Regions from separate parts of the Rhodoglobus galactosidasius genome, predicted to be linked through region 2. Evidence: predicted binding sites of a transcription regulator. Region 2 holds the regulator's gene; the other holds the start of a gene.
What was found. The regulator HrcA, encoded in region 2, represses chaperone genes, less so after heat shock. The targets are predictions, from matches to a motif close to TTNGCACTCGNNNNNNNCGAGTGCNAA.

Region 1 (15,150 bases), on a different contig from region 2:
GTGTGCCCGACGGTGACGAATTCAGCGTCACACTCGACGAAGATACGCTGCCTGAGGGCATCGCAGTAATCGACGAAGTCGGCGATGACGACACCCCCAACGTCAAAGAAGCACTGATTGGGCCCAGCGGCTCGACAGTGATGAACTTCTTTATCGGTCGTGGTGAGCGCAATGTCGTCAGCTTCGTTGACCAACTCGTCGAACGCCTCGTCAACGGCCTCAACTTTGGGCTCATGCTCGGACTTGCCGCTATCGGCATCTCGCTCGTCTACGGAACCACCGGGCTGTCCAACTTCGCTCACGCTGAAATGGTGACCTTTGGCGCGGTGATGGCACTAATTGTCTCGGTCGATCTTGGCCAACCGGTTTGGTTTGCGATACCGATAGCGGTGCTACTGAGCGCGGGCTTTGGTTGGGCGCTCGACGCCGGCCTGTGGAAACCCTTGCGCAAGAAGGGCGTGGGCATCGTCCAGCTCATGATTGTCTCGATCGGTCTTTCGCTGGCACTTCGATACACATTCCAGTACTTCCGCGGTGGCGGAACGGAACAACTGCCCGGCTCTGACTCCCCCGATATCCCACTCTTTGGTTCGGTGTCGCTCAGTCAGACCAACATGATCAGCATGATCATCAGCACCGTCGTGATCCTGATCTTCGCGTGGTGGCTCGTGCGAACGAAGATTGGTAAGGCGACTCGTGCCGTCTCTGACAACCCGTCGCTCGCCGCCGCATCGGGAATCGATGTCGACCAAGTAGTTCGGGTTGTCTGGATTCTCGCCGCAGCAATGGCCGGCCTCGCCGGCGTGCTGTGGGCCTACTTCCGACCGGGCATTCGCTGGGACATGGGTATGCAGATCCTGCTACTCGTGTTCGCCGCAGTCACCCTGGGTGGTCTGGGAACCGCATTCGGCGCTCTCGTTGGTTCAATCATCGTCGGAGTCCTCGTTGAGACGTCTAGTCTCTTCATTCCCTCTGACCTGAAGTATGTAGGTGCGCTCGGCGTGCTCATCATCGTCTTGTTGTTCAGACCGCAGGGCATCCTCGGTCGCTCTGAGAGAATAGGTTAGGGGCCGCTCATGGATATTCTTCAAATTCTCTCCAATACCGCGTCATCGCTGATCGCACCCGCAACGATCGGATATGCCCTCGCGGCGCTCGGTCTTGCGCTGCACTTCGGTTTCACCGGTTTGCTCAACATGGGTATCGCCGCGTTCATGGCGATCGGTGCCTATGGCTACGCGATCTCAATCCTCACCTTCGGTTTCCCGTGGTGGGGCGGCATGCTCGTCGGTGTCGGTGGCTCGCTCGTGTTCGCGCTCATCCTTGGCATTCCTACTCTGCGACTGCGCGGTGACTACTTGGCAATCGTGACGATCGCGGCCGCCGAGGTTGTGCGCCTGTTATTCCTGACGACAACGTTCGACAAGTACACCGGGTCTGCCGATGGACTGAGCGGCTACCACGACAGCTTCCGTGCGTTCAACCCGATCCCCGATGGCACCTACGGCTTCGGCCCATGGGAGTACAACCAGAACGGTTGGTGGGTTCGCATCTTCGGCATCGTGATTCTCACAATCGCGGCACTCATCCTGTGGTCAGTCATGCGCAGCCCGTGGGGCCGTGTCATCAAGGGAATCCGTGAAGACGAGGATGCCGTGCGCGCCCTCGGCAAGAACGTGTTCTCCTACAAGCTGCAGTCGCTAATGCTCGGTGGTGTGTTCGGAGCCCTCGGTGGCATCGTGTACGCCCTCCCCGCATCCGTGAACCCCGGTGTGTATGTGACGTCGCTGACGTTCTTCGTGTATACCGCACTGCTGCTCGGTGGAGCAGCGACGATCTTCGGACCGATTATCGGTTCGGTGATCTTCTGGGGCGTTCAAGTCCTGCTGAGCAACCTGCTTCCCGCCATGGTCAACATCGGCCTCTTGCCGTTCATGACCACGACACAGTCGCAAACGGTGCGTTTCATCCTTGTAGGTGTGGCGCTGATGTTGCTTGTGATCTATCGACCGCAGGGCATCCTCGGCAATAAGAAGGAGCTGACCTTTGTCAAATAAAGACACACCGGCTGCACCGGTGCAACGAGAAAAGACGACGGGGCTCCACAAGGGCGATATCGTTCCCGGAGTTGCCAAGGTCGATCCGATCATCATTGCTGACGGAATTCGTCGCTCGTTCGGTGGTCTCACCGCGGTCAACGTTGACCACATTGAGATCCCTCGCAACGCGATCACCGCGCTGATTGGTCCGAACGGTGCCGGAAAGACGACGCTGTTTAACCTGATGACCGGATTCGACAAACCGGACGAAGGCAAGTGGACGTTCAACGGACACGCCCTCGCCGGGATGGGCGCACACAAAGTGGCCAGACTCGGCCAGGTGCGCACGTTCCAACTGACAAAGGCTCTCGGGCTGTTGACCGTTCTTGAGAATATGAAACTCGGTGCGCAGAATCAGATCGGGGAGAACATCTTCCGCGGCATGATCCCGAGCCTCTGGCGCAAGCAAGAAGCCGAAATTGAGGCACGCGCCGAGATTTTACTCAAGAAGTTCAAGCTCGACACCAAGTCGTCAGACTTCGCTGCCAGCCTTTCCGGCGGACAGCGCAAGTTGCTCGAAATGGCCCGAGCACTCATGAGCGAACCAACGCTCGTCATGCTCGACGAGCCGATGGCAGGCGTCAACCCGGCGCTCACAGAGTCGCTGCTCGACCACATCCTCGACCTGAAGGAAGAGGGAATGACGGTGCTCTTCGTCGAGCACGACATGCACATGGTTCGCCACATCGCCGACTGGGTGATTGTGATGGCCGAGGGTGCGGTAGTGGCCGAAGGCCCGCCAGACCAGGTCATGAAGAATCAAGCAGTGATCGACGCGTATCTCGGTTCGCATCAAGACGTGGACCTGGGTATCGTCACGGGTCGTATCGAGGGCGAGCTCAACACAGCCGCGATCGATATGGCAGCAGAGGTAAAAGAACTCGACTCCAAGATCGCTAAGCGCAAGGGGCCCCGCAAGTGAACGCAATCCCAACCGAGAATGCAGTAGTCCACGTCAAGGGCCTCACCGCGGGGTACCTTCCCGGGGTGGACATCCTGAACGACTGCAACCTGGTCGCGAATCCGGGCGAACTCATCGGCATCATCGGCCCTAACGGTGCAGGCAAATCGACACTACTCAAGGCCATCTTTGGTCAAGTGCAGGTGCGCGGCGGCTCGATCACGTTGAATGGCGATGAGATCACGGGGCTGAAAGCCAACAAGCTCGTGGCACGCGGTGTTGGCTTTGTGCCACAAAACAACAACGTGTTTCCGAGTCTGACGATCGCTGAGAACCTTCAGATGGGGCTGTACCAGAACCCCAAGATCTATGACGAACGGCTCGAATTTGTTGTTGGCATCTTCGGCGAACTCAAATCGCGGCTCAAGCAGCGTGCCGGTTCGCTATCGGGCGGTGAACGCCAAATGGTGGCTATGTCGCGGGCGCTCATGATGGACCCCAAGGTTCTGCTGCTCGACGAACCATCCGCTGGCTTGTCTCCTGTGAAGCAAGACGAAGCGTTCATTCGCGTTTCGGAGATCAACAAGGCCGGTGTCACGACGATCATGGTTGAGCAGAACGCACGACGCTGCCTGCAAATCTGTGACCGCGGCTACGTTCTCGATCAGGGCAAGGATGCCTACGAGGGAACAGGGCGCGAACTCCTGAACGATCCCAAGGTCATCGGGCTGTATCTCGGTACGCTCGGCACCTAAACCAGTAGCACTCAGCACCGCCACAATTGCTCCGCCCGGATTCGTCCGGGCGGAGCAATTGTGCGTTAACGGGCAGGTCAGACGCTGCCTCGGCCGAACATCCGCACCCTCAAGGCGCTGCAAGCCGCCCTGAGCGCCGTTTACGGTACGAGACGTCGAGACGATCATCCGCGCAGAAGTCAGGCGCTTACGCGGGCACCTGACGCGGTTTCAGGTTTATTACCAACAGCGATTGCTCCGTGAAACCGCTTCAGCATCCACCACAGCCCCCTGAGTGCACGAAAAAGGCCCCAACCCTAGTGGGTTGGGGCCTTTCTCTTAGCGAGTCTTAGCGGTTATTAGCCGTTGTACGCGCTGTAGGTGTTGTCGTCACCGTACTGGTAGACACCGATCTGCGCCTCGGTGGGGTCACCGAGTTCGTCGAAAGAAATCGGACCAGAGATGCCGTCGTAGTCAGCTACGCCACCACCGTTGATGATGTCTGCACAGTCGGCGAAGGTGTTGCACTTCTCGCCGTTGCCCGAACCACCCGATACTTCCTGCAGCTTCTCTGCGATTGCTGCGGAGTCGGTTGAACCGGCTGCGAGCGATGCGAGAGCAAGCAAGATGACCGAGTCGAACGACTCAGCTGCGTAGCTGAATTCGGTGAGCTCAGGCTGCCCTGATTCAACCCAGTAGTCGTTGACTGCCGACGTGAAGTCAGCAATCGTGTCAACGCTCAGGCCGGGCAGGGTTCCCTTTGCGCCCGTGAGGGTTCCAGGAGCCAGCTCGTCACTGAAGTTGGCGAGGTTACCATCTACGAAGTAGAGCTTATCGGCGGGGAAACCGCTGACAATGCTCGGGAGCATGGTCGAAACCTCTTCGAAGGTGATCAGTGCGATCGCGTCAGGGTCAGAAGCAAGAACTTCTGAAATCTGTGCGTCGAACGTGGTGTCACCGGTGTTGTACGTGGGCTGTGAAACAACTTCACCACCGGCTGCTTCGAATGCTTCCTGCGTGAACTTGGCGAGGCCGGTTCCATAGGAGTCGTTGAGAACGATCATGCCGAGAGTCTCATTACCATCAGCAGCGATCAGGTTACCGAGAACCTCACCCTGGAGCACGTCGGAAGGAGCGGTACGGAAGTACAGGCCCTTGTCGTCGTAGTCCGTGAATGCGGCCGAAGTGTTTGCCGGCGAGAACTGGATTACTCCAGCGCCAACAACCTGGTCAATGAACTGAAGCGAAACACCTGAGGATGCTGCACCAAGAATGGCGGAAACATCTTCATTGAGCAGACGGGGGATTTCAGTCTCGTATGCCTTGTTGTCGGTGTCGCCGGAGTCACCCTGGATCAGTTCGATCTCGATGCCTGCATTGGCTTCGTTAACCTGAGCAGCTGCGTACTCGGTTCCTGCGATCTCGGGCGGGCCGAGGAACGCGAGGTTACCGGTTACGGGGAGTGCCGTTCCCAGCTTCAGCGAAAGATCGCCGCCGCCGCCGCCGGAAGGTGTTTCCTCTCCGCCTGTTGCACAGCCAGCCAATACCAGTGCACTTGCACCGACAATTGCGAGACTGTTCATCAGGGTCCGCTTGGACCGTGATGGGGAGGCCGTAGCCTTCGCGAATACGCTCATGTTGCTCCTTGCGTTTCGAATGTGTTCAGGAATCAAAAGTGGCACTGCGTTGTCACCACACTGTCAAGCTATGCCCACTCGGGACGTCCGCACAATACGTCTGTACTACAGCCTTGTAACACTCTTCAGAATCGTTACCATTCGTAGACTCTTCAGAAACGCAGATGTTACTCAGTTAATCCGGGTGTACACGTTGTCGCTACCGTACTGGTAGATCCCAATACTGGCGTCCTGAGGATCGCCATTGTCACTGAGGGTTATCGGGCCCGAAACACCGTCGTAATCTACGATGCCACCATCAAGGATGATCTTCGCGGCATCCGCAAAAGTCGTCACGACTTTACCTTCGCCAGAACCACCAGAGACTTCTTGCATCTTGCTCGAGATCCCTTCGCCCGTGGTCTTCTGCGATGCCAACGCTGCAAGGCTCGCCAAGATCACGGCGTCATAGCTCTCTGCTGCGTAGCTGAAGTCCTTCAAACTCGGATTGATCTCCACGAGCCGATCGGTGAACTCAGAAATCGTAGACATTTCTAGCCCCGGATGCGTCACGATCGAATCGGTCAGGCTCCCCGTAGCAAATCCTGAACCACGGTCGCCCAGTGACAGACCGCTAAAGAAGAGCTGATCGCCCGAGTAGCCAGCGGCAATGAAGGCCTTGGCGATCTTCTCTGCCTGCGTCGTACCGAGAATTGCTACGGCATCCGGCTTCGCGGCAATCGCCTCAGCGATTTGATCGTCAAGGCCGGTGGCCTTTTCGTCAATAGTCTCTTCGACGATGACTTCGCCACCACCACGCTGGAAGGTTTCCCCGACCGCTCGCGGCAGGAGCGGTCCACAGAGTACGTCCTCTGACAGGATCGCGATTGAACCGTCAACGCGGTCGGCCATCTCGGCCCCAAGAGCAGAACCTTCGAGTGCGCAGGAAGGCGAGGTGCGCCAGTAGAGCATGCTGTCGTCATAGTTAGAGAAGTCGGGCGAATCGTTTGCCGGCGAAATCTCAACAACACCGGCACCGGTGATCTTGTCGACTACTTTCTTCGAGACACCGTTCGAAAGCCCGCCAATAATCACGGTGGCTCGGGCAGCGAGCAGCTCGGTCACGGCATCCTCTGCCGTCGTACCCGTGGAGTCTCCGGAATCCCGGGTTTCGACGTTTACCGTGAGCTTCGCGTTTGCATCGTTGACGTCTTGTGCCGCCAAGGCAATGGCTGCGGAAACGGCTGGGCCAAACTTTTCGAGTGAACCTGACTCCGGCACGAGAGCGCCAATGGTGAGGGTCAAATCTTTGGGCGCGATGGCCTCTTTCGGAACCTCTTCGGCTGTGCATCCGCTCAGCACAAGTACAGCGGCAAGAACGCCAGCAACTGCTGTGAACCCACGACGGGTCCGCAGCGACACGCGTGATCCAACGGGTATGGATGTCATCACAGTCGCTCCTATCTGCCGCCGAAAACAAAAAGCGGCATTGTTACGGTAGTGGGCAAACCACAAAAGACGAACTCAGGGAACCCAAATTGTCGCCGATATCGTGCCCCCAATCCGGGCGGCACTCGTTTTAGCCGACGACAGATCCGCTCTTAAACACGAACTTGTTTTCGCCGTCGTAGGTGTAGTAACCCCAGTATCCGGGCTCGATATCTCCGCCTGGCGTGAAGTTCACCGTTCCGGAGATGCCGTCGTAGTCGATGTCGTTGCCGGTTTTCAGCACTTCACGGCACTCAGCGAAGCTCAGGCATTTCACGCCACCTTTGGAGACGTCGTAGAGCGAACCCGCAATCGCCTCCCCCTCATCGTCTTGAGCGACGATCGCGGCGAGAGCCGCCAGCATCGTGGCGTCATACGCCTCCATCGCATAGCGATAGCTGGTCAGTTTCGGATTGCTCGCCTTGAGAGTCGCGATGAAAGCCTTCGAAGGCTGCGCGCCGTCAATCACTCCCCGCACGCCCTTCAGGGTGCCGTTCTTAAACGACTGCGAATAGTCGCCAGTGTTGAGTGAGGTGAGCCACAACTTGGAACCCTTGTAGCCTGCGGCAGCGATCTTGCCAATCGCAGCCTTTGTCGCCTTGACCGAGTCATAGGTCGATCCAATTACCACAACATCGGGTCGCGCCTTCTTAAGGCTGGCAATGATTGAATCAAAGTTGGTGGTCACGCTGGAAAAAACCTCGTCTGCGACAAGTTCGCTGTCGTGCTCTGCGAGCGCCGTGACAAAAGTATCGTGAAGGGCGGTGCCCTCATCGTCAGCAACATAAACGTAAGCAAGGCGCTGTGTGGTGTCCCCACCCGCAAGTGCCTCCGCTAGGGCGTGCCCTTGCTGGTCGTAGGCCGGAATCGTGCGGAAGAAGTATCCGTCATCGAAGACATCAGTGAGTGTCGAGAACGTTGCCGCAGGAGAGATGATTGGAATCTTGGCATCAATTGCCAATGGGATAGCGCGCTGAGCGAGAGCCGACGACGACGGCCCAATCACCACATCCACCTTCTTCGACACCAACACCTTAAACGACGTCTCCAGCTTGGTGGTCTTTGCTTCGCCGGAGTCAACACTCACCACTGCGACCGGTTCGCCGTTAACGCCACCGGCTGCATTGATCTCCTTAACCGCTGCCGCCACACCGGCAGCTTGGGCTGCAGCAAGAAACGAGAACGCTCCGCTCGTCGGAAAGATAGTGCCCACTCGCAGCACACCGTCACCAGAGGGAGTCACGACCGGAGTCGGAGTCGGCGACGCTGCGGGAGCGAAACGCGGTGCCGCCGTCGGGGCAGGCGAACTGCACGCCGCAAGAGCTACAGAAACTGATGCCACAACGATCAGGCATCGAGTCGCGCGAAACCTCGTCATTGACTTGCCTCTCTCGGAGCCGCGATCTTCGGGCGATCACGCACCTTCACAGGAATACTACGGTGCACCCGGAGCTTCGGACGGCGAACCTAGCCGAGTGCGAGAAGAGTGACGGAACAGATCAAAGGTGAGGATTGCCAGCGCCACCCACACAATTGCAAAACCCAACCAGCGCTCTGGCGGCATCGCCTCATGAAAGATGAAGACACCAACGACCAACTGCAAGATGGGCGCCAAGTACTGCGCAAGTCCCATGTAGGTGAGCGGCAGACGGCGGGCTGCTGCGGCAAACAGGATCAGCGGAATCGCCGTGATCGCACCTAAGAACAACGTCAACACCGTGTGGCCGGTGCCCACCGTGCCCACCGTGAGGGAGTCATTTGCGCTCAACACGAGCAGAACAATAATCGCAATGGGCGTCAAAAATGCTGTCTCTACGGCCAAGCCGCCCAGCGCATCCGCTTTCGGCCCGACGCTCTTCTTAACGAGACCGTAAAGACCGAAGCTGAAGGCCAGCCCCAGTGCGATCCACGGAAAACTGCCATAACCAATGGCAATAACGAGCACAGCAAGAGCACTTATCCCGAGGGCAACCCACTGCAGCGGACGCAACCGTTCGCGCAGAATTATCACGCCGAGCAACACCGTGACGATCGGGTTGGTGAAGTAACCCAATGACGCTTCCACAATGTGTCCGTTGAGGCTGGCGTACACGTAGATCAGCCAGTTGATGACAACGAGCACTCCGGCAAGACCGAGGCTCCAGAAAGTTTTGCGGTCACGAATGATGACCAACACTCGTACGTAGCCGCGGGTGACCAGCAGAAGAGCCGCACAAAAAACGAGCGACAACACAATGCGCCAGGCCACAATTTCAATCGCGCCTGACTCCTTGAGAGAGAAGAACACGATAGGCATCGCGCCCCACAAGACGTAGGCGGATACTGCGAAACCGAGGCCGCTCGGCGATACGCGATCAGTCGCGTGAGAAGTCGTGGTCACCTCTAAAGCTTAGGGCTGCGCTGGGGGCTCCTATGACATCCAGACAATACACAAGCCCAAGGCCGGAGCCCTGGGCTTGTGTATTGCCGAACAGTGAAGTTCGGCGAGGATCTAGCTAATCGCCTTAGCGAACGACCACAGCGAGAACGTCGCGAGCCGACAGTACGAGCAGGTCGTCTCCGCCGTACTTCACTTCGGTTCCGCCGTACTTGGAGTAGATGACCTTGTCGCCTACAGCGATGTCGAGCGGCACGCGGTTTCCGTTGTCATCGATGCGACCGGGACCTACGGCGACTACTTCGCCCTCTTGGGGCTTCTCTTTCGCAGTGTCAGGAATGACGAGCCCAGACGCGGTGGTCTGTTCTGCATCTACCTGCTTGATAACAATGCGATCTTCGAGCGGCTTAATGGACACCGACACGTGGGACCTCTTTCTCAAGTTCTTGGGTTGGCACACTCCCTGTAGGAGTGCCAGATCAACTATACGGCTTGGTTGGCACTCGATCAACGTGAGTGCCAATACGGATGCGGATACGGTTAGAGAATGAATCAGAGCGAATTGCGGGAGCTGCTTTCGTCCGAGGGCCTTCGCCTGCTTGACTCACTTCCGGTCTGGCAATCGAGCGACGAAATCGTGCGAACCGTCGCTGCGCTCCGCAAGGCCGGCCACAGCGCTGGACTCGTCGCAGCAGTGCTCAGCCAGTCAAAATTGCGTGCAAAAGCCGCAAGCAAGTTTGGCCCGTTTGCGGAACGGATGCTCTTCACCGAGGCCGGCCTCGAACAAGCAACCCGGCTCTCGGTTGCTTCTCTGCACGCTGGACGCTTTAGCGCCGCTGGGGTGAGATGGGTTGCCGATCTCGGCTGTGGAATCGGTGCTGATGCGCTCGCCATCGCGGGCCTCGACCTCAACGTCACCGCGGTAGAGCGAGACGAGACCACCGCAGCAATCGCGAGCTACAACCTAGCGCCGTGGAGCAACGCGCAAGTCGTACACGGGGACGCAGAATCCGCAGACCTCACCGGCATCGATGGCATCTACCTCGACCCAGCACGGCGCGACGCCCGCGTTCGCCTCACTAACCCTGCCGACTGGACGCCATCACTCGACTTCGCCTTCGGACTGGCCCAACGCTACCCCACCGGGATCAAGCTCGGCCCCGGCATCGACCGCGATCTGATCCCCGACAACGCGGAAGCCCAGTGGATCTCGGTCGGGCGCGAAGTCGTCGAACTCGGACTCTGGTTTGGCGCTGTTGCCCGCCCCGGCATCCGGCGCGCAGCCCTCGTAATCGGCGAACACGGCACCGCCGAAATGACGGCAGCCGCCGACAGCGCGGACGAAGCGGCCGGGGAACTTGGACAGTACCTGTTCGAGCCTGACGGCGCCGTCATCCGGGCGCGCCTCATTGGAGACCTTGCCCGCCAGTTAACTGGCCGGATGCTCGACACGTCGATCGCCTACTTCAGCGCGGATGCCCCTGCTGCCTCGCCCTTCGCTACGTGCTTCGAAATAGTGGCCGACTTTCCCCTCGACAAGCGCTCGCTGAAGAAAGAGCTCGCTGCGCGCAAGATCGGAACCCTAGAAATCAAAAAGCGCGGGGTCGATATTGACCCCGCGATTTTTCGAAGATCGCTCTCGCTCAAAGGCGAGAACAGTGCAACATTGATTCTCACGCGCGTTGCGGGTAAACGCCGGGCGCTGCTTGCGCAACGCGTGACACACACCCCGTAGCGCGTAGGGACTAGTTAGAACCCACCGCGGAAGCCGGGGCCTACCTCGTTAAAGCCTGCCATAAAGAGCAGAACCGCACCAACGACGAAGAGTCCGGTGACGAGGCCAATCGCGACGCTGATGTAGCCGGTGATGAGGCCCGTGAGCCAGAAGGGGCGCGCCTGCGGCTGCTTCTTCTGCGCCATGTGTCCCATAACGACCGCTGCCACACCGGGCAAGAAACCGAACACAACGAACGACAACAGGATGCCCGAAATTCCGGTGACCATCGATGCGATGGACAGCCCCTGCAATGGACCGGCAGGAACCGGAGTGAACGGTGCCTGACCTGGCGTCGACGCACCCTCATATCCCGGAATCGGGGTGCCGCTGGGTACAGAGTATGGATCGTTCGATGCCGCCGGAGTTGCCGTGGGCGCAACGGGAGGAACTGGTGCCGCTGCCGGAGCCGACGGTGCGCTGGTGGCGCCAGTAACGGCGGGTGCTGTTCTCGCGCTCGACTTACTCGCGCTTGACTTGCTTGCGTCTGCTGCGCTTGTTGAAGCTGCGGTTGAGGCTGCGGCGAAGGGCTTCGTAAATGCAACGGTCTCTGCCGTATTCGCGTGTTCTGCGGCGCTCTTTGGCGCGACCTTTGGCACTGCCGAGTTCGCTGGGGTGGTCTTCGCGGGAGTGGCTTTCGCTGGGGTGGTCTTCGCGGCGGTGGTTTTTGCAGCGGTCGCCTTCACGGCAGGTGTCGACTTAACTGCGGACTGTGCGGCAGTCGGCTTCTTAGCCGCAGGCTTCTTGGCTGACGGCGTCGCCTTTGGCTTTGCCTTGGGCGCGCTTGATACCGAAGGTGTAGCGGGAGTGGGGATCGACGGGGTTGAGCCGTCTGAGTTGTTGGTAGCCATTCGCATACTTTAGCAAGCGCAACTCAAGAGTTGCCCCTTAACGCCAGTAGGCCCGTACAGCTGTGCGGGCCCCTCCTGAGAGCGAAGACTTTAGTACGAGGTGACAGCTCCACCAAGTGCCAAGGAACCAATGACGATGGCACCGACGATGATGGCCCCCAGCAAACCGAGGTAACCGAGCACAAGACCGATGATGGCGAGCACGTTGCCCTGTTCGCCGGTCTTCTTGATCTGGCTCAGTGCAATGTGGCCGGTGATGATACCGACGAGGCTAAGCCACAGGATCGATGTCACGAGGGAGACGATCGAGAGTACGTTCCACTTGGCAACCGGCGCGCCTGTCGGCGTCGAGGCGTAAGGCGTGGGTTCTGACATGGCGGGATGCTCCTTAATAAATGAAACCGAAAGCGGCGCGACTATATTCTCAGCCTGAGAGAACGCTGTCAATGCGTCACGATTAGAGCCTAGCCCGTTTTTATGCCTGTATTTGGGTGACGGGAAGCGTGGAGTCGGCACTGAAATTGAGCGTCGACGGTTGTTTACCTGCCATCACCAGTTGGGCGCCCAGTGCGGCGATCATCGCACCGTTATCAGTGCACAACGACAACGGTGGGATCCTCAACTGGATGCCCGCAGCATCGCACCGCTCCTGCGCGAGCTCTCGCACGCGAGCATTTGCCACGACTCCACCACCGAGCAGTAGGCGAGGCACACCTCGATCAACACACGCCGCAACAGCCTTGGTCAGCAGGATGTCGACGACTGCCTCACGGAAGCTGGCCGCGACATCCGCAATCGAAAAGTCTGCTCCGGCGTCTTGCTCGCGTTCAACCCACCGCGCAACGGCCGTCTTGAGCCCAGAGAACGAGAAGTCGTAGCGGTGTCGTTCCATGTCTTTGGCCTTGCTAAGCCCTCGAGGGAATCGGATGGCCTGGGGGTCGCCCCCTGCAGCGACACGGTCAATCTGCGGCCCACCGGGGTAGGGCAATCCGAGAAGCCGAGCGACCTTGTCGAACGCTTCACCCGCAGCATCATCAATCGTTTCGCCGAGCAGTTCGACATCGGAAACCAGATCGCGCACGTGCAGCAACGAGGTGTGGCCCCCAGACACAAGCAGCGCGATTGTCGGAAGATCGATCTCGGTCCCGTCGTCGCGCAACACATCGGCGCCGACGTGCCCGACGAGATGATTGACGGCATAGAGCGGCTTGTCGGTCGCTACGGCGAGCGCCTTCGCGGCAGCAACGCCCACCATGAGCGCACCGGCAAGTCCTGGGCCACTCGTGACCGCAATCGCATCGATTTCGTGGAGCTCTACGTCCGCTTCGGCGAGCGCCTGCTCGAGCGCCGGCTGCATCTCCTCAAGGTGCGCGCGAGCCGCAACCTCAGGAACCACTCCGCCATAGCGGGCGTGCTCGTCCATCGACGACGAGATGACGTTGGCGAGCAGTCGGTTGCCGCGAACAATGCCGATCCCTGTCTCGTCACAGCTGGTTTCGATTCCCAACACGAGGGGCTCAACCGTGTTCTTCGGCAGGCTGCGGTTCGACGGTGCCTCCCGGTTCGACGGTGCCGCCTGATGCGCCCCTCCTGCTTGATGCGCCGAGCCCGCCTGGGTCACGCCCGCGAGCTGGCTCATGCACCCACCGCCGGAGAGAGTTTCGGTTCAGGAATGGTGAGGCGCATCACAATCGCGTCCACACCATCGGGCTGGTAATAGTTCGGCCGCACTGCGATGCGCTCAAAACCGAGCGAGTCATAGAGGCGTTGCGCGGTCGGATTGTCATCGCGCACTTCCAAGAAGAGTTCGCCGGCCCCGCGATCGCGAGCCTCAACCATGAGCGCGTGCATCAGCGCACGCCCAATGCCGTGGCGTCGAGCATCCGGTGCAACAGCAATGGTTTGGATGTCAGCCTGCCCCGAACGTAACGGCGCACGCAATCCTGCATAGGCCTTCACCTGCGTGGGTTCCCCCACCGGGTGGGCGACCAAGTAGTAACTGTGGTTGTCGATGATCTCGGCACCCATCATGTCGCTCGACCAGGCGTCATTGGCGAACTCGCTCGACTCGATCACCATAATGGCGTCGAGGTCGTCTGGGGTGGCGCGGCGCAGTTGCCAGCTCATGCGGTTACTCGTTTCGGTCCTGCGGAGAGGCTGATGTCTGGCGAGCGCAGATAGAGGGCTTCTTCGCCAGCGAATTCGCGTCCGTTGGCTTTCATGAGGCGCGCCAATGTTGCCAAGTTGGCGGCGTGCACTGTTGCGGCTTCCCGCAGTGTGTAGTGGTCGAAGTTCGGCACGTGGGCGGCAAGTTCAGCGGCGGGAGCCAGTGCGGGGCCAGCGTCGCGGATGGGTAGCCCCGCATCATCCGAGCCCGTGTAGGCCGACCAGTAGAACTCTTTGCGTCGCGCATCAGTGGCGATCAGTGTAGGCCCGGTTTTGCCGAGTGCAATGGCGTCGTGGGTGACGACCGGATACAGCGGCAGGCCAGCACCGAAGGCGAAAGTGCGCGCTGCAACGATTCCGACGCGCAGCCCCGTGAAGGGCCCTGGGCCCATTCCGGCAACAACACCAGTCAGGTCGGTTACAGCGATTCCTGCTTCGGCGAGACAGCTGTAGATGAAGTCGCCAACAACTTCGGCGTGCTTACGCGTGTCTGCAGAGTCGCACTGGGCGTGCACAACCCCCTGCGCGTCAACGATGGCGACACTTGTTCCTGCCGACGTATCAATCGCTAAGAACATCGAGCCACCCCATGTCTGCCCACTTGGGGCCACAGCCTGTCACCGTGACGGTACGCGGCTCCACTGTTTCTTCGGCGAAATCATCGGCAGCCGAGTTCGCATCGTCGGTGCCGGTCTCGCCCACTGCACCCGTGGGGCGCACAATGTCGACGTTCAACCAGGATTCGCTGACTCCGTCGAGTAGACCTGCGCCCCATTCGACCACAACAATGGATGCCTCGAAGTCGATGTCGAGATCGTCGAGCTCAACAGCGCTGCCCAAGCGATAGGCATCAACGTGCACGAGGGGCGCCAGGCGGGGCGCAGATGCCGCTGCCGGCGTCGATTCCGGCGTCGATTCCGCAAACCTCGGATGCGTGCGCGCGAGCACAAAAGTGGGGCTCGTTACGGTGCCCCGGATGCCGAGAGTCTCGCCAATTGCTCGAGTGAGAGTGGTTTTTCCTGCACCAAGTTCGCCATTGAGCAGAACGAGGTCGCCGGCGCCGAGCTGCCTAGCGATCACCGCCCCGAGTTCAGCCATCCGCTCGAGGGAACCGATCACCAGCGTGGTCACGGTTCGTACCTGC
Region 2 (15,150 bases):
AGCTTGAGCCCGCTCGCTCCCTCCGGCAAGTCGATCTGCGTGACGTCACCGGTGATGACCATCTTGGAATCGAATCCCAATCGGGTCAGGAACATTTTCATCTGCTCAGGGGTGGTGTTTTGGGCTTCGTCGAGAACAACAAAGGACTTGTTGAGAGTGCGGCCACGCATGTACGCGAGCGGTGCAACCTCAACAGTGCCTGCGGCCAACAGCTTGGGAACCAGTTCTGGGTCCATCATGTCGTTGAGTGCGTCGTAGAGCGGCCGAAGGTACGGATCGATCTTGTCGGTCAGCGAGCCAGGCAAGAAGCCCAGTCGCTCCCCCGCCTCGATCGCTGGGCGACTAAGAATAATGCGGTCGACCTCTTTGCGCTGCAAAGCCTGGACGGCCTTCGCCATCGCAAGATACGTCTTACCGGTTCCTGCCGGGCCGATACCGAACACGATGGTGTTGTTGTCCATCGCTTCGACGTATTGCGACTGGCCTAAAGTCTTGGGCCGAATGGCTTTGCCGCGGGCTGTAAGAATTGTTTGGCCAAGCAAGAGATTCGGGCTGCCCTGATTCTGTCGCAGGATGCTCGCCGACGATTCCACTTCTTGTGTGCCGAGGTCATGTCCATCGCGAACCATCGCGATCAGTTCATCCACAAGTTCTTCGGCGGCCGCGAGCGAAACGGAGTCGCCGGTGAGGGTGATTTCGTTTCCGCGAACATGCATTTCGACATCGGGAAACTTGCTCTCAACCACCCGGAGCAGTCGGTCATGTGGGCCTAGCAGCCGCACCATAGCCACGCCATCTACTTCAATGGCAACGCTTTCGCGCTCTGTCGCCTCTGTGGACTCAATGCGTGCGGACTCAGTACGTGCGGACTCAGAGTCACTCGTGACCAAGGGTGCCTTCCTCGAGGTGTCCACCGAGCACATGAGCGTGCACGTGGAACACGGTTTGACCGGCGCTTTCGCCGGTGTTGAAAATCAGTCGGTACTCGCCACTGGTGTGCTCATCGGCGAGTTGTTGCGCCACCGAAACCAACTCGGCAAGTAACGCCGGGTTGCCTGCAGCAAGCTCCGAAACGTTCGCAAACTGCTCAGTCTTGGGAACGACGAGCAAGTGCACAGGCGCTTGGGGCGCAATGTCGCGAAACGCGATCACGGAATCTGACTCGAAGACGATATCCGCGGGAATCTCGCGAGCGATGATCTTGGTAAAGATCGAAGGTGAATCAGACATGGCTCTAGCCTAAACCTCTAGCCCCAGCGACCAAGTTTGACGTTCAGCACCGCAAGCGCAGCGGGGCCGGCAGTAGAGGTGCGCAGCACTTCACTTCCCAGTCGAACCGTGGATGCTCCAGCCGCCGTCAATAGCTCAAGCTCATGATCTGCGACACCACCCTCGGGCCCGACGACGAGCACAATGTCGCGATCATCAACGACGAGGTCGGCAAGCGTCTCTGTTGCGGCCGGCTGGAGCACGAGCATCCGGGTGCTGGAGGCAAATGTAGCGAGTTGCTTTGTGGTGACGAGATCAAGCACGTCGGGCAACCACGTGCGCAACGACTGTTTGCTGGCCTCGCGCACAATCGCCGCCCAACGGTCGCGACCTTTGGCGACTTTCGCGCCTTGCCAGCGGGAAATGCTGCGCGCCGCCGACCACGGAATTACACCGTCAATGCCAAGTTCTGTGGCCACTTGTACCGCAAGCTCGTCGCGGTCAGCCTTGGCCAATGCTTGCGCGAGGAATACCGCAGGCGTGCTGCGCGGAGTGTGCTGTGCCTCGGAAACCTCGATGCTGAGTTCGGTGTGCTCGGCGGTGGTGATCGGCCCCGAGACTGTGAGCCCTGCACCATTGCTAATCGCGACAGTCTCGCCGACTTTCAGGCGCGACACTGTTACCGCATGACGCGCTTCTGCTTTGGTCAGCGAGACAGTGTCGCCGACCTTCGCGTCGTCGAGTTCTTCATCGATATAGAGGTGAGCCACTGTGTTCGCCTACAGGAACCGGTCGCGCAGCTTGGCAAAGAGTCCCTGTTGGAACTCGGCAAATTCTGGCGCTTTGCTCTTGCGCGCGGCAGCAAGTTGTTTGATCAAGGCCTGCTCGGCGCTGCTCAACTTGGTCGGAGTGACCACCTGGATGCCCAAGCGCAAGTCACCGCGACCGCCACCGCGGAGGCTCGTAATGCCTCGCTCCTTAACGGTGAGCACCTCGCCACTCTGAGTGCCGGGCTTGACGTGCACCTCGACCTTGTCGTCTAAGCCATCAAGGGTGACCGTGGTGCCCAAGATCGCGTCGAGCATTTGAACTTCGACGGTGGCGAGTAGATCGTCATCGGATCGACTGAAGACGTCGTGGTGACGTACCTTCATCTCTAAGAAGAGGTCGCCGTTGGGTCCACCCGCCGGCCCGACTTCACCCTGGCCCGGCATCTGCAGACGCAAACCGGTTTCGATACCGGCCGGAATGTCGACTGAGATGGTGCGTTGAGCGCGCACGCGGCCCTGTCCGGCACACGTGGCGCAGGGGTTCACAATGATGTTGCCGTAGCCGCGGCACGTGCCACAGGGGCTCGACGTCATGACGTTACCCAGAAGGCTGCGAACCTGGCGCTGAATCTGACCACTTCCCTGACAAATGTCACAGCGCACCGGCGAAGACCCGGGTGCCGAACAGCTACCCTCACAGGTCTCACAAAGCACAGCGGTGTTGACCTCGATGTCGCGCGAAACGCCAAACATCGTGTCCTTTAGGCTGACCTCAACCCGCAGGAGGGCGTCTTGGCCGCGCTCACGTCGCGAACGAGGCCCGACGGATTGGCCGCCACCACCGCCACCAAAGAAGGTTTCGAAGATGTCGCCGAAGCCAAAGTTGGCCCCGCCAAAACCACCACCGCTGCCGCCCATGTCGTACTGTTGACGCTGCTGCGGATCGCTCAACACGTCATACGCGTGCGTCACGGATTTGAACCGCTCAGAAGCATCCGCGCTCGGGTTTACGTCGGGGTGCAACTCGCGAGCGAGTTTGCGGTACGCCTTCTTGATTTCTTCGGGCGTGGCCTCGCGTGTAACGCCGAGGGCTTCGTAGTGATCTGCCAAAGTTCCGATTGCTCCTTACGAGCTCAATTTTCTTCTAAAAGTCGTGACAGGTAACGCGCTACCGCGCGAACCGCTGCCATGTTGTTCGAATAGTCCATGCGAGTTGGGCCCAACACACCCAGCCGCGCAACGCCACCGCCCGACGAGGAATACCCACCCGTAACGACAGACGTCTCTTCAAGTCCAAATTCTGCGTTCTCTCGCCCAATCCGAGTAGAAACGGATCCACTAGTTACTTGCATCTCTCCAAAGAGACGTAACAACGTAACTTGCTCTTCTATTGCCTCTAGTACGGGAAAAATACTGCCAGAAAAATCTTGCTCGGTTCGCGCAAGATTTGCTGTGCCCGCCAATACAAGTTTGTCATGACGGTTAGCCAAGACTTGTTCAACCAGACTGGATGCCACCTGGCTGACCACTGGCTGGCGTTCGACAGGAAAAATGTCGGCAAAATTCGCGAGCCTCTCGGCCGCCTCAGGCAGAGATCGCCCGTTGAGGGCAGAATTCAGCTTTGCGCGCATCTCCCCCAAGAACACGTCGTCGAGGGGCTCCGAAACATCGATGAGTCGTTGTTCGACACGGCCAGAATCGGTAATAAACACCGTCATGATGCGGGAAGCGCTCAGCGGGACTAACTCAATATGGCGCACCCGAGCCGTTGCCAGCGAGGGGTACTGCACAAGCGCGACGCTGTTGGTCAGTTGCGAGAGCATGCGCACAGTGCGCGCGAGCACGTCATCCAAGTCGTCTGCTTGACCCAAGAACGACTCGATTGCCTGGCGTTGTGCGCTCGTAAGAGGCCGCAAATCTGCGAGCTGATCCACAAATACGCGATAGCCCTTGTCGGTGGGCACTCGGCCAGATGAGGTATGAGGAGCGGTAATCAGCTCTTCATCTTCGAGCAAAACCATGTCGTTGCGGATCGTCGCGGCAGAGACGCCAAAAGAGTGACGCTCCACTATCGACTTAGAGCCGACAGGCTCGCGCGTAGCAACGTAGTCCTGCACGATGACTCGAAGCACGTCAAGTCCGCGGGCGGAAACCATGCCACCACCCACCTCTCTTGATTGGCACTCAATCCGTTCGACTGCCAATCTTACTCGACGCACCGCGACACAGCCGTTGCACCGCATAACTCATTAGCGCTACCGTATGTCTGTACTTGGGTGCTACCCCTCCGGGGCGGTGCTCAGGTGTGAAACCGAGCATTTTGATGAAACCCGGGAAGTTCCCTTGTTCACCTGAAAGGCACGAACTCATGACTGACGCAAATCCGCAGCCCGCCGCTCCGCAGCCGGCAGCCCAACTGACCACGGCTGAGGACAACCAGTGGGCGTCCTTCGCTCATCTGGGCGGAATCCTTGGTTTCCTGCCATCACTCATCATCTGGCTGATCTTCAAGGACCGCGGTGCGTTCACCAACGTAGAAGCCAAAGAAGCGCTGAACTTCCAGATCACGCTCGCTATCGCCCACATCGCGCTGGCCATCCTCGGCTCGATCCTTACAACGGTCACGTTTGGTCTCTTCGCCCCTATCCAGGGCCTGCTCTGGTTCGCGCTCGTCGTAGTCTCGATCATCTTCTCGATCATCGGCTTCACGAAGGCTAAAGACGGCAACCACTACCGTTACCCCTTCGCACTTCGCCTCATCAAGTAACACAATATTTACTAACTAAATGAGACTCGGCCATGAGAGCTTCGGCTCTCGGGGCTACTCTTTTGCCCAATGCACGCTTTAATGGAGTCATGTCAGATTCCACACCTCCCACCAGTTCTCCGTACGCACCGATCCAACCGATGAGTCCGAGCGACGAGAAGCTTTGGTCCACGTTGATTCATGTCGGTGGAATTTTCTTCGGATTCGTTCCAGCGTTAGTCGGCTACCTCATCTTGAAAGACCGCGGGCCCTTCGTGCGCGCACACACCCGCACCGCTCTGAATTTCCAGATCACCATGTACATCGCGATGTTTTTGGGCGCTATTCTCACCGTCGTCGGCATCGGGTTCCTGATCATCCCTGCCGTCGGAATTGTCATCATCATCTTCAGCATCATCGCCGCCATCGCCGCAAACAATGGGCAGGCATACAGCTACCCGCTGACGTTCCAGTTCATTAAATAACTCAAACTAACCACTCTAAATAGGGGCGTCTGCTAGCAATCGCCGCACCACGGCATCCGCGAGCAGGCGCCCCTTTAGCGTGAGCTCAATCGTTCCGCTCAGTGCGGCGCGCGCATCCACGAGTTCCTCGGCAATGAGACCTGCGACTGCTTGACGGCCATCGGCATCGAGGGTGTTGATGTGCAGACTGTTGCGCACGCGGGTGCGCAACAGGACGTGCTCCAAGTATTTGCTCGAATCAGCGAGCGTCTCTCTGCCTGCTCCCGGCGAGTGTCCGGCAGCGATGCGGTCGGCATAGGCCGCCGGATGCTTTACATTCCACCAGCGCACCCCGCCGACGTGGCTGTGCGCACCAGGGCCAACGCCCCACCAGTCGTTGCCCAGCCAATAGCCGAGGTTGTGGCGACTGGTATTGCTGACGTCAGGATCATCGCTGGCCTTGCCCCAGTTGCTGACTTCGTACCAGTCATAGCCCGCAGCACTGAGCTTCTGCTCGGCCAGCTCGTACATGTCAGCCTGCAGGTCATCGTCGACCGGGGCGACGACGCCGCGGCGAATCTGTGCCGCCAACTTGGTACCCGTCTCGATAATCAACGCGTAAGCAGAAATATGGTCCGGACTCTGCGCAATAGCGTGATCGAGCGAGCGTTCCCAATCCACCAAACTCTCCCCCGGAGTGCCGTAGATCAGGTCGAGACTCACATCGAGCCCCACCTCGCGTGCCCACGTCACCACATGAGGAACTCGTTCGGGATCATGAGTGCGCTCAAGCGTTGCGAGCACGTGCGGCACAGCCGACTGCATCCCGAACGACACCCGCGTGAAGCCGGCGTCTTTGAGCGCGAGTAAATAGTCACGGTCAACAGAATCGGGGTTCGCCTCGGTGGTGACCTCGACATCCGGAGTAAATCCCCACGTGTCGCGGGCAGCAGCGAGCATCCGAGTCAGATCAGTGACCGGCAGTAACGTTGGCGTGCCGCCACCAAAGAACACTGTCGACGCTTCTCTAGGCGCAACACCAGCCTGAAACAGCACGGTGGATGCCAGCGCCATCTCAGCGATAGCTTCCGTGGCGTAGTCAGACCGCTTGGCCCCGCGCAATTCTTCGCTCGTGTAGGTGTTGAAGTCGCAGTAACCGCAGCGCACCCGGCAGAACGGAACATGAATATACACGCTCCACGGGCGGCTCTCTGAACCGACCGCAGCGCTTTCGGGGAGCGCGCCGTCGAGGGGTGCTGGGTCGGCAATGGGCAAAGCACCTGGCACGAACGAGTCCCCTCAGCAGCCGATCACGAGAGCGTGCCACAGCTGTTGCATGCAGGCACTCCCCCAATTGTCGCACCTCGCTCATGGGAGAATGTAACCGTGAGCACGCACATACTCTGGGACATCGACGGCACACTCATTCGCAACTCCCGCGACGGAGCGACCGTTTATCTCGACGCATTCACGCGCGTCACTGGAGCCCCGCCGCGTCGCCGCATCACAACCCCTCACGGAATGACTGAGGGCCAGCTTCTTACGGAGCTGCTGGAGCTCAACGGCCACCCGAGCACGATGCTGGATGACCTGCTCAACGAACTCGATAGGCGCACACGTGCCCAACACGACAGCGGGTTTGTTCGGGAGGCGGTTGCGGGCGGTCCGCAGGCACTTCGGCAAATGTCGAGCCGTGGATGGACAAACGCGCTGCTTACGGGCAACGGTCCCCAGCATTCTCGCTACAAACTGCTGGCAGCCGGCTACTCAATCGACGACTTCAATTGGCAGAACTCGTTCTTCGGCGATCGTTCGCCCAATCGCCCCCATCTCACCGCGCTCGTCGCACCCCAACTCGGTGAAGGTACCCACGTGATCATCGGTGATACTCCGAACGATGGGTTCGCCGCAGACTCCGCGGCGCTGCCGTTTATCGCTGTGGCGACCGGTGCATACTCGGTTACCGACCTCCGCAGCACAAACGCGCTCCTTGTCGTTGACGACCTCGTGACGGGCCTCGACGACGTACTCGGCACAGTCGCCGAGCTCACCCAGCGAGGCTAGACCGCAGGCCCAGCCGGTTGAACTAGGCGACAGGACTAGACCGAATGAATAGCGCCGGCCAGCGCACGCAAATAGCGGCCGACCACGATGTATTGCAGAATTCGCAGAGCGGGAGAGAGCAACATCCATCTCGTCGATGCTGGTCGCGAAAACGATCGAACAGTAATCCAGATCGAGTTATCTGCTCGACGCTCGATCATGAATGACTCCTCGCCGCGCAGCGGATGACCCTCAAGCGTTCCATACGCGAACCCGGCGACCTTGGGCTTGTCGACCACGTACACAACACGCACTGGCTCGTGTGCGGTAAACGGGTCGCGACCAGCGGAAAGAACAACCGTGTCACCTGGGCGAACCTTGGGGTGCGCATCGCTGTCGTGCGATAGATTGAGCGAGTCACCGGTAGGATCGCGAGGCAATAGCATCACGCCAAAGCCGCTGCGGCGTTTCACACCCCACGTCAGGATCTGCTGCTGCGCAAAGGCCCACCGCTCTTCACCGTGTCCAATTCGCGCACTGCGCTCAACACGACGAAAGCCTGTCGGGGGAAGAACGGTAAAAGTGCTGCCGCGCGTGGCACCCACCGCGCCGTACGTAACAGGCGCATTGGGGTAGGTGCGGGCATCCACTCGTCTACTTCTTCTCTTTACCGGACTCGACTTCACCAGACAGCGCTGCAATAAAGGCAGACTGTGGAACCTCGACGCGACCGACCATCTTCATGCGTTTCTTGCCCTCTTTTTGCTTCTCGAGGAGCTTGCGCTTGCGGCTAATGTCACCGCCGTAGCACTTAGCCAAAACGTCTTTGCGCATCGCCCGGATCGACTCACGAGCAATAATACGTGCGCCAATTGCTGCCTGAATCGGCACCTCAAACTGCTGGCGCGGGATCAGATTCTTCAAACGCTCAGTCATCAGCACGCCGTAGGCATACGCCTTGTCGCGGTGCACGATCGCGCTGAACGCGTCGACAGCCTCGCCCTGAAGCAGAATGTCGACCTTCACCAGATCCGCCTCCTGGGCTCCGCTGGGCTCATAGTCGAGACTGGCATAGCCCTGTGTGCGGCTCTTCAAGTGGTCGAAGAAGTCGAACACGATCTCGCCAAGAGGCATCGTGTAGTGAAGCTCTACGCGGTCAGTGCCGACATATTCCATGCCCTGCATGGTTCCGCGACGTGACTGGCAGAGCTCCATAACCGTTCCGACGAAGTCCTTCGGGGTCAGAATGGATGCCTTCACCATCGGCTCGCTCACGCTAGCAATTTTTCCGCCAGGGAATTCACTCGGGTTCGTGACTGTGGTGACGTTCTTGTCGTCGCCGATGACCTCGTAAATTACTGAAGGCGCGGTGGCAATCATGTCAAGGTTGAACTCGCGCTCGAGACGCTCACGCACGATCTCCAAGTGCAGCAGACCCAAGAATCCGCAGCGGAAACCAAAGCCCAAAGCTACAGACGTCTCAGGTTCGTAAACGAGCGCAGCATCCGACAGCTTCAGCTTGTCGAGAGCTTCACGAAGCACCGGATAGTCGGAACCGTCAATCGGGTAGAGGCCCGAGAACACCATCGGCTTCGGCTCGGAATAACCTTTAAGCGGCTGCGTCGACGGCTTCGCAAAGTTGGTAACCGTGTCGCCAACCTTGCTGAGGCGAACATCCTTCACACCGGTGATGAGATAACCCACCTCACCGACGCCGAGACCCTTCGTCGGTGTCGGCTCAGGTGAGCTCACACCGATCTCAAGCAACTCGTGAGCCGACTTCGTCGACATCATCATGACCTTTTCGCGCGGCGCCATCTTGCCGTCAATCATGCGCACATAGGTAATAACTCCGCGGTACGCGTCGTAAACAGAGTCGAAAATCATTGCGCGGGCAGGAGCGGATGGGTCGCCTACAGGGGCAGGAATCAACCGCGTCGCCTCATCGAGCAACTCGGGAACCCCAATGCCCGTCTTGCCAGAAACCCGGAGCACCGTCGAGGGATCGCAACCGATAAGGCCAGCGATCTCGTCGGCGTACTTGTCGGGATCAGCAGCAGGCAAGTCAATTTTGTTCAGCACCGGAATGATCGTCAGATCGTTCTCCATCGCCAAATAGAGGTTTGCGAGCGTCTGCGCCTCAATGCCCTGCGCCGCATCCACCAAAAGAATTGCGCCCTCACATGCAGCCAACGAACGTGACACCTCATAGGTGAAGTCAACGTGGCCAGGCGTGTCGATCATGTTCAGCGCGTACGCCTGCTCTTTGCCGTTCTCATCGCTGAGAGCCCACGGCATGCGAACAGCCTGGCTTTTGATGGTGATGCCGCGCTCGCGCTCGATATCCATGCGGTCGAGGTACTGTGCCCGCATATCGCGGTCGCTGACAACCCCCGTGACCGACAGCATGCGGTCAGCGAGGGTGGACTTGCCGTGATCGATATGCGCAATGATGCAAAAGTTGCGGATAAACGCAGGATCGGTCGAAGCAGGCTCAAGTGTGTAAGAGGCGCGAGGAGACATCCGCCCAATTCTCCCACGTGAGCGACGATCCTGCGCGCACCCGGTTCACAGGACGGGCAGACCCAGGATTGTCGGGTTGTTAGAGCACCTCTAAGGAGCTTCTAGAACGCGGCAAAGAAGAGAAACGGCAGCGAAATCAACGCGCCAGCAACCGCAACCACAACCACAACCCAGCCAAACGTTGCAACGCAGGCCAACACGATACGTGCCCGAGCAAACATAGTTTGCCCGGCGCTGGGGTCGCACAATTGCGATGCAATTGCCATAGCTCCACCGAAACCGAGCAAACATAGTTTGCCCGGCGCTGGGGTCGCACAATTGCGATGCAATTGCCATAGCTCCACCGCGCTGGTAATGTTGCCTGTTGGCTTATGCATAAGGTTCTTTGTCGAACAGTATGCGCATCGCGGCCGGGAATCAGAACATCGATTCTCTTCCACGGCCGCCCACCATCTCTGATCCACAAACAAGAAAGCACCTACACGTGGCAAATATTAAGTCGCAGATCAAGCGCATCGGCACCAACAAGAAGGCACAAGACCGCAACCGTCAGGCCAAGAGCCAGGTCAAGACCGCTATCCGCGCAACGCGCGAAGCGATCAAGGCTGGCGACAAAGAGACCGCTACGGCACGTCTCGTCGCAGCGACCAAGACTCTCGACAAGGCCGCCGGCAAGGGCATTCTGCACAAGAACCAGGCAGCGAATCGCAAGTCGGCCATCGCCAAGCAGGTCGCAGCACTCTAAAGACCTCTGATCGGCACACCGCCGAACACAACAAACGCCCTCACCGTTCGCGGCTGGGGGCGTTTGCTGTTAGGTCGTTTGGTGTCGAACGCCGCAGCTAATTAGCGGATGCCGCGAGCCGCCACAACAGAGATCATGCGTTCCAGCGCAAAGACAGGGTCGCGCCCCAAACCTTTGACCTGAGCATCCGTGTCAGCGATTGCTTCAATGGCGGAGCCAAGCCCAGCATCACTCCAGCCCCGCAAATCTTTCATAGCCCGCTCTGCTTGCCACGGTGCCATCCCAAAAGTCTTCGCTGCCTGACCTGACGACATTGAGCCACCCGAGAGCTTCGCCATCGTTCGAACCTTTGACGCGAATGCAGCCACGATCGGCACCGGGTCTGCCCCCGACGCGAGCGCGTGGCGCAACAAGACAAGAGCCTCGCCTGAACGGCCTGCGATCGCAGAATCAGCAACCTTGAATGCGCTAGTTTCGACCCGCCCCGAGTAGTAGCGGGCAACAGTTGACTCGTTGATCTCATCCGCATCGTCGGCAATGAGCTGCTGGCAGGCAGCCGCAAGCTCGGCGAGATCAGCAGAGAATGCAGAAACGAGGGTGCGCAGTGCGCCCGGTGTCACTCGTCGACGTTTTGTGGCAAATTCGGCGGCCGCAAAGTCGTACTTGTCGGAATCTTTTTTGAGGTCGATGCACACCACCTCAATACCGCCACCCGTGCCTGCACGGATTGCGTCAAGAAGCTTCTTGCCGCGCACTCCCCCGGCGTGACGGAGCACCACATAGGTGTCGTCGGCGGGAGCATCCAGATACTTCACCGTCTCTGCGATGAATGCGTCAGAACACTTTTCGACGTTCGTGATGCGGATCATGCGCGGCTCGCTGAAGAGCGACGGACTCGCCAAACTAATGAGCTCACCTGGGGCGTACTGGTCTGCCTCTAGGTCGCTCACCTCGAGGCTGGGGTCTTCAACCTTGAGGGTGTCACGCAGCAACCGAATTGCACGGTCGGCAAGAAAACCTTCGGTGCCACTGACGAGCACAATGGGCGCCGGACGCACGTTGTTCCACGTCAATTGTGGGATAACGACCTTCGATTTTGCCGGCGATCGCGCTGGGGGCTTAGCGGCCACGAGACTCCTCACTTAGAACTGCGACCCCAGCCTAACCCTGCCCGCCGACGTGCCGTTCCGACCACAGCCGAACTGCACCGGGCTGCGTCCCTGGCGACACCAGCACGAGCCCGTCGGTGTCACTTCGTACTGCCATGATTCCTGCGTCGTCGAGCATGTCCAGCGCGTCAGCCGTCGGATGCCCGTAGCCGTTCTCGGCTCCGACACCCACCAGTCCCACAGTGGCGTTGAGTGCGGCATAGAGGGGCGGGTATTGATCGGCGGAACCATGGTGACTGACTTTGACGACATCCACTGTCGACAGCGCGCGCTCCCCTACGAGTCTCGCCTGCGCACTCTCGCCGAGGTCGCCGAGGAACACGGAGCTGAGGCACTGGTGCTCGCAATCGGGCCGAGGCAGAAACTCGACGATCACGCTCGCATCGTTTCCCGGATCGATGCCCGCAAGTCGCTCGCCGGGCCACAGCACGCTCCACCACAGTTGCCCGAGCTCACCGCGATCCCCAGCGCTGGCAGGGAGCACCTGAGCGCCCGCTGCCGTGAAAGCATCGAGTAGCGCGACATCCTGAGCGGACCCAGTCGGACCGACTAGCACCGTGTCAGCTCGACCGATCACCGCCTCAGCACCGCCCACGTGGTCGTAGTCAAAGTGGGTGAGTACGAGCAGATCAATACGGCCTATACCCAAGCGTGTGAGGCAGGAGTCGACGCGCTCGGGATCGGGCCCGGTGTCAATCAGGGCGATTCGCTCACCGCTGCGCACGACCACGGCATCCCCCTGCCCGACATCGCACTGAGCGAACTGCCAATCTGTGGGCCACGAGAGCGCCGCACTCACCCCGAGACCGGCGGCGGCAGCGCCCGCGAGCGTTGTGACGATGACCAGCATCGTCAGGGCTCGACGACGCCACGGCTGCTTCATCACCAACGCCGCCAACAGAAGAACGGTGAGAATGCTGAGCGCGACGACCCCCACCCAGCCCTCCCACCACGGGATGCGCGTACCCGGAGCATTCGCAAAGAAGGTCGCAACAGCGGCCACCCAAGCCGAGGGCAGCCACGCGATCCAGATCAGGCCAATGCCGAGGGGCGGAAAAACGGTGAGCGCCACACAGGCTGCCAAACCCACGACTGTGGCGACGGGTGCAGCCGGGGCCGCGAGTACGTTCGCGAGCACCCCATAGGTGGGCAAAGTGGGCTGCAATAACAGCAGGACTGGCTGGCAGGCGAGTTGTGCTGCGAGCGGCACGGCGATGACGAGTGACAGCCACCGCGGTAACCAGCGGCCCAACAGTTGCGCCAGCGGTTCGGCAAACAGCAGCAGACCAGCCGTTGCAAAGACCGACAGCGCGAACGCGAAATTGCGCGAGAGCCACGGGTCAAACACCAGAAGGCTGATCGCGGCGAGTGAGAGTACTGCCATACCCCGGATTGGTCGCCCGCTGCCCAATGCGATGAGGACCAGTGTCGCCATGAGAGCTGCTCGGAGAACACTCGGGTCTGGAGTGACAACTACTACGAACACGAGTAGCACGAGCACCGAGAGCGCAATTCTCAGTATGCGATGGGCACCGAGTCTGCTGCCGAGAGCCATGATCAACCCGACGACGATCGCGCAGTTTGCTCCTGATACGGCGGTGAGGTGGCTCAGCGAGCTGGCCTTCATTGCGGCATCCAACTCCTCACTGACCGCAGCGGTGTCGCCGATCGCGAGCCCGCCGATGAGTTGCCCGCCACCGCCAGGAAGGATCTGGGCTGCGGCGGCAAACGTGCGCCGGAGTTGGTTTGCCCACTCGACAGATCCAGCCGGATCGGCGCGCCACTGTGGATCCTCCGACGCAAACACCAGTACCGCTCGACCATCACCCGGCTCGGTTGCCGTGAGTGTTGCTGCGACCGAGAACTCGACCCCGATCCCCCATTCGCGGCCCTGTGGCACCGCATCAGCAGTATTCGTGTCGAACCGATCGCTGTCACGAAAGACCAGCGCAGGAGAGCTCAGCGGCACCGTCTGCCCGTCGACAGTCACCGACGATAGTTGCGCCTGAAAGTACTCAGCATCGGCAGGCTTCGCAGAGGTGGTCGAGCCCCACACCTCCACTTGAGTGTGACGAGCGGCAAGGTCGCTCAGCGCCTCAGGCTGACGAGCATCCGCCTGCACCGCAACGGCGGTCGAACAGAGAGCTGCCAGCGTGCACGCGAGAGCAACACTGGCCAACAGCTGGCGCCGAGAGACGAGCGCAGCGGCAGTCGCTACTCCAGCGGCAAACCACAGCACAACGGCGGTCGCGACGGCCCACTGCGGGACACCGATCAGAAGCACCGCGACCAACCAAGCGATAGCAACAGGGATGCTCAGCCTCAAATCGAGGCTCATACGGTGATCAGCTCGCGCAGTCCCTCGAAGGTCTTGTCACCGATGCCCGAGACATTGCGCAGGTCGTCAATGCTCGTGAACCGGCCATTCGCATCGCGCCACGCCAAGATTCGGGCTGCCATCGCCGGTCCGACTCTAGGCAGCGTGTCGAGCGCTGCCGCATCCGCCGTGTTCAGATTCACTCGCGAATCGGATGCCGCAGCATCCGCCACCTGTTGGCCTTCTTGCGGCACGGAGAACTGTTCACCATCGGTCAGCAATCGCGCAAGATTGAGCTCGTCACGATTGGCGGTCTCAGTGAAGCCGCCAGCGGCCGCAATCGCGTCAATAACGCGGGCCCCATCCGCGAGCTCGAAAAGGCCGGGTCGCACAACTGCGCCAGTGACGTGCACAAACACGGACGGGGAACTGAGCGAAAACTCCCCCTCAGAATCTCCCGGCTCGCCCCGAGAAATCTCTGCCGACTCTGGTCGCGTAGTGAGAGCCGTGACGAGCACGGCACAGCCGAGCGCCACCAACACCAGCACAACGACTGCCCCGACGCGCAACCGCAATCGGGCGCGTCTGGCCTGCTCGAACTCTTCCACGCACAGAAACTACGCGCGCTCCAACCTCTCGAAGCGCGCGCAGCCTGAAGTGTGGAGTTACTTAGCCTTCTGTGGGCTGTTGACGAGTCGCGATGTTGACGAGTCGCGGAGCGCGCACGATGACCTTCACGATCTCGCGATTCCCAACGGTGCGCGCCACAATTGTCGAGGCGAGCGCAAGAGCTTCAAGCTCCGCGCTATCGATCTTGGGTGAGACCTCAAGACGATCCCGTACCTTGCCATCAACCTGAACAACAGCCGTAACCGACTCTTCCACAAGCAACGATGGGTCAGCCTTACGCCAGCCGGCGAGAGCAACAGTCGGCTCGTAGCCGAGCTTCTCCCACATCTCTTCGGCGGTGTGCGGAGCAAACAGGCTCAGGGCGATCGTGATGACTTCTGCGGCTTCACGCACCGCAGCATCCCCACCACCGGCGCCGGTGTCGATCACCTTGCGGGTGATGTTCACGAGATCCATGATGCGGGCGACGAGCACGTTGAACTTCAACGATTCGGCGAGCCCTGGCCCATCGGCCAAGAAGCGATGAGTAGCACG

Region 1: groES (co-chaperone GroES) is a predicted target of HrcA. The motif match lies at 9,712-9,738, and genes of this name have one in related genera.

What each region holds. Positions count from the first base shown of each region.
Region 1 covers NZ_JBQIAV010000001.1:147,864-163,013, forward strand. The annotation lists gene ACTJJW_RS00760 (branched-chain amino acid ABC transporter permease) at 1-1,067, shown strand, start outside; gene ACTJJW_RS00765 (branched-chain amino acid ABC transporter permease) at 1,077-2,057, shown strand; gene ACTJJW_RS00770 (ABC transporter ATP-binding protein) at 2,047-3,021, shown strand; gene ACTJJW_RS00775 (ABC transporter ATP-binding protein) at 3,018-3,755, shown strand; gene ACTJJW_RS00780 (ABC transporter substrate-binding protein) at 4,094-5,371, opposite strand; gene ACTJJW_RS00785 (ABC transporter substrate-binding protein) at 5,543-6,799, opposite strand; gene ACTJJW_RS00790 (ABC transporter substrate-binding protein) at 6,930-8,216, opposite strand; gene rarD (EamA family transporter RarD) at 8,274-9,218, opposite strand; gene groES (co-chaperone GroES) at 9,343-9,639, opposite strand; gene ACTJJW_RS00805 (class I SAM-dependent methyltransferase) at 9,763-10,950, shown strand; gene ACTJJW_RS00810 (DUF4190 domain-containing protein) at 10,965-11,840, opposite strand; gene ACTJJW_RS00815 (DUF4190 domain-containing protein) at 11,931-12,215, opposite strand; gene tsaD (tRNA (adenosine(37)-N6)-threonylcarbamoyltransferase complex transferase subunit TsaD) at 12,316-13,347, opposite strand; gene rimI (ribosomal protein S18-alanine N-acetyltransferase) at 13,476-13,967, opposite strand; gene tsaB (tRNA (adenosine(37)-N6)-threonylcarbamoyltransferase complex dimerization subunit type 1 TsaB) at 13,964-14,584, opposite strand; gene tsaE (tRNA (adenosine(37)-N6)-threonylcarbamoyltransferase complex ATPase subunit type 1 TsaE) at 14,568-15,137, opposite strand; gene alr (alanine racemase) at 15,134-15,150, opposite strand, start outside.
Region 2 covers NZ_JBQIAV010000005.1:119,864-135,013, forward strand. The annotation lists gene ACTJJW_RS08285 (PhoH family protein) at 1-890, opposite strand, end outside; gene ACTJJW_RS08290 (histidine triad nucleotide-binding protein) at 877-1,230, opposite strand; gene ACTJJW_RS08295 (16S rRNA (uracil(1498)-N(3))-methyltransferase) at 1,248-1,979, opposite strand; gene dnaJ (molecular chaperone DnaJ) at 1,989-3,089, opposite strand; gene hrcA (heat-inducible transcriptional repressor HrcA) at 3,113-4,135, opposite strand; gene ACTJJW_RS08310 (DUF4870 domain-containing protein) at 4,348-4,746, shown strand; gene ACTJJW_RS08315 (DUF4870 domain-containing protein) at 4,836-5,210, shown strand; gene hemW (radical SAM family heme chaperone HemW) at 5,226-6,476, opposite strand; gene ACTJJW_RS08325 (HAD family hydrolase) at 6,576-7,253, shown strand; gene ACTJJW_RS08330 (DUF1990 family protein) at 7,289-7,882, opposite strand; gene lepA (translation elongation factor 4) at 7,887-9,755, opposite strand; gene ACTJJW_RS08340 (hypothetical protein) at 9,857-10,021, opposite strand; gene rpsT (30S ribosomal protein S20) at 10,240-10,500, shown strand; gene holA (DNA polymerase III subunit delta) at 10,602-11,630, opposite strand; gene ACTJJW_RS08355 (ComEC/Rec2 family competence protein) at 11,662-14,007, opposite strand; gene ACTJJW_RS08360 (helix-hairpin-helix domain-containing protein) at 14,004-14,594, opposite strand; gene leuS (leucine--tRNA ligase) at 14,656-15,150, opposite strand, start outside.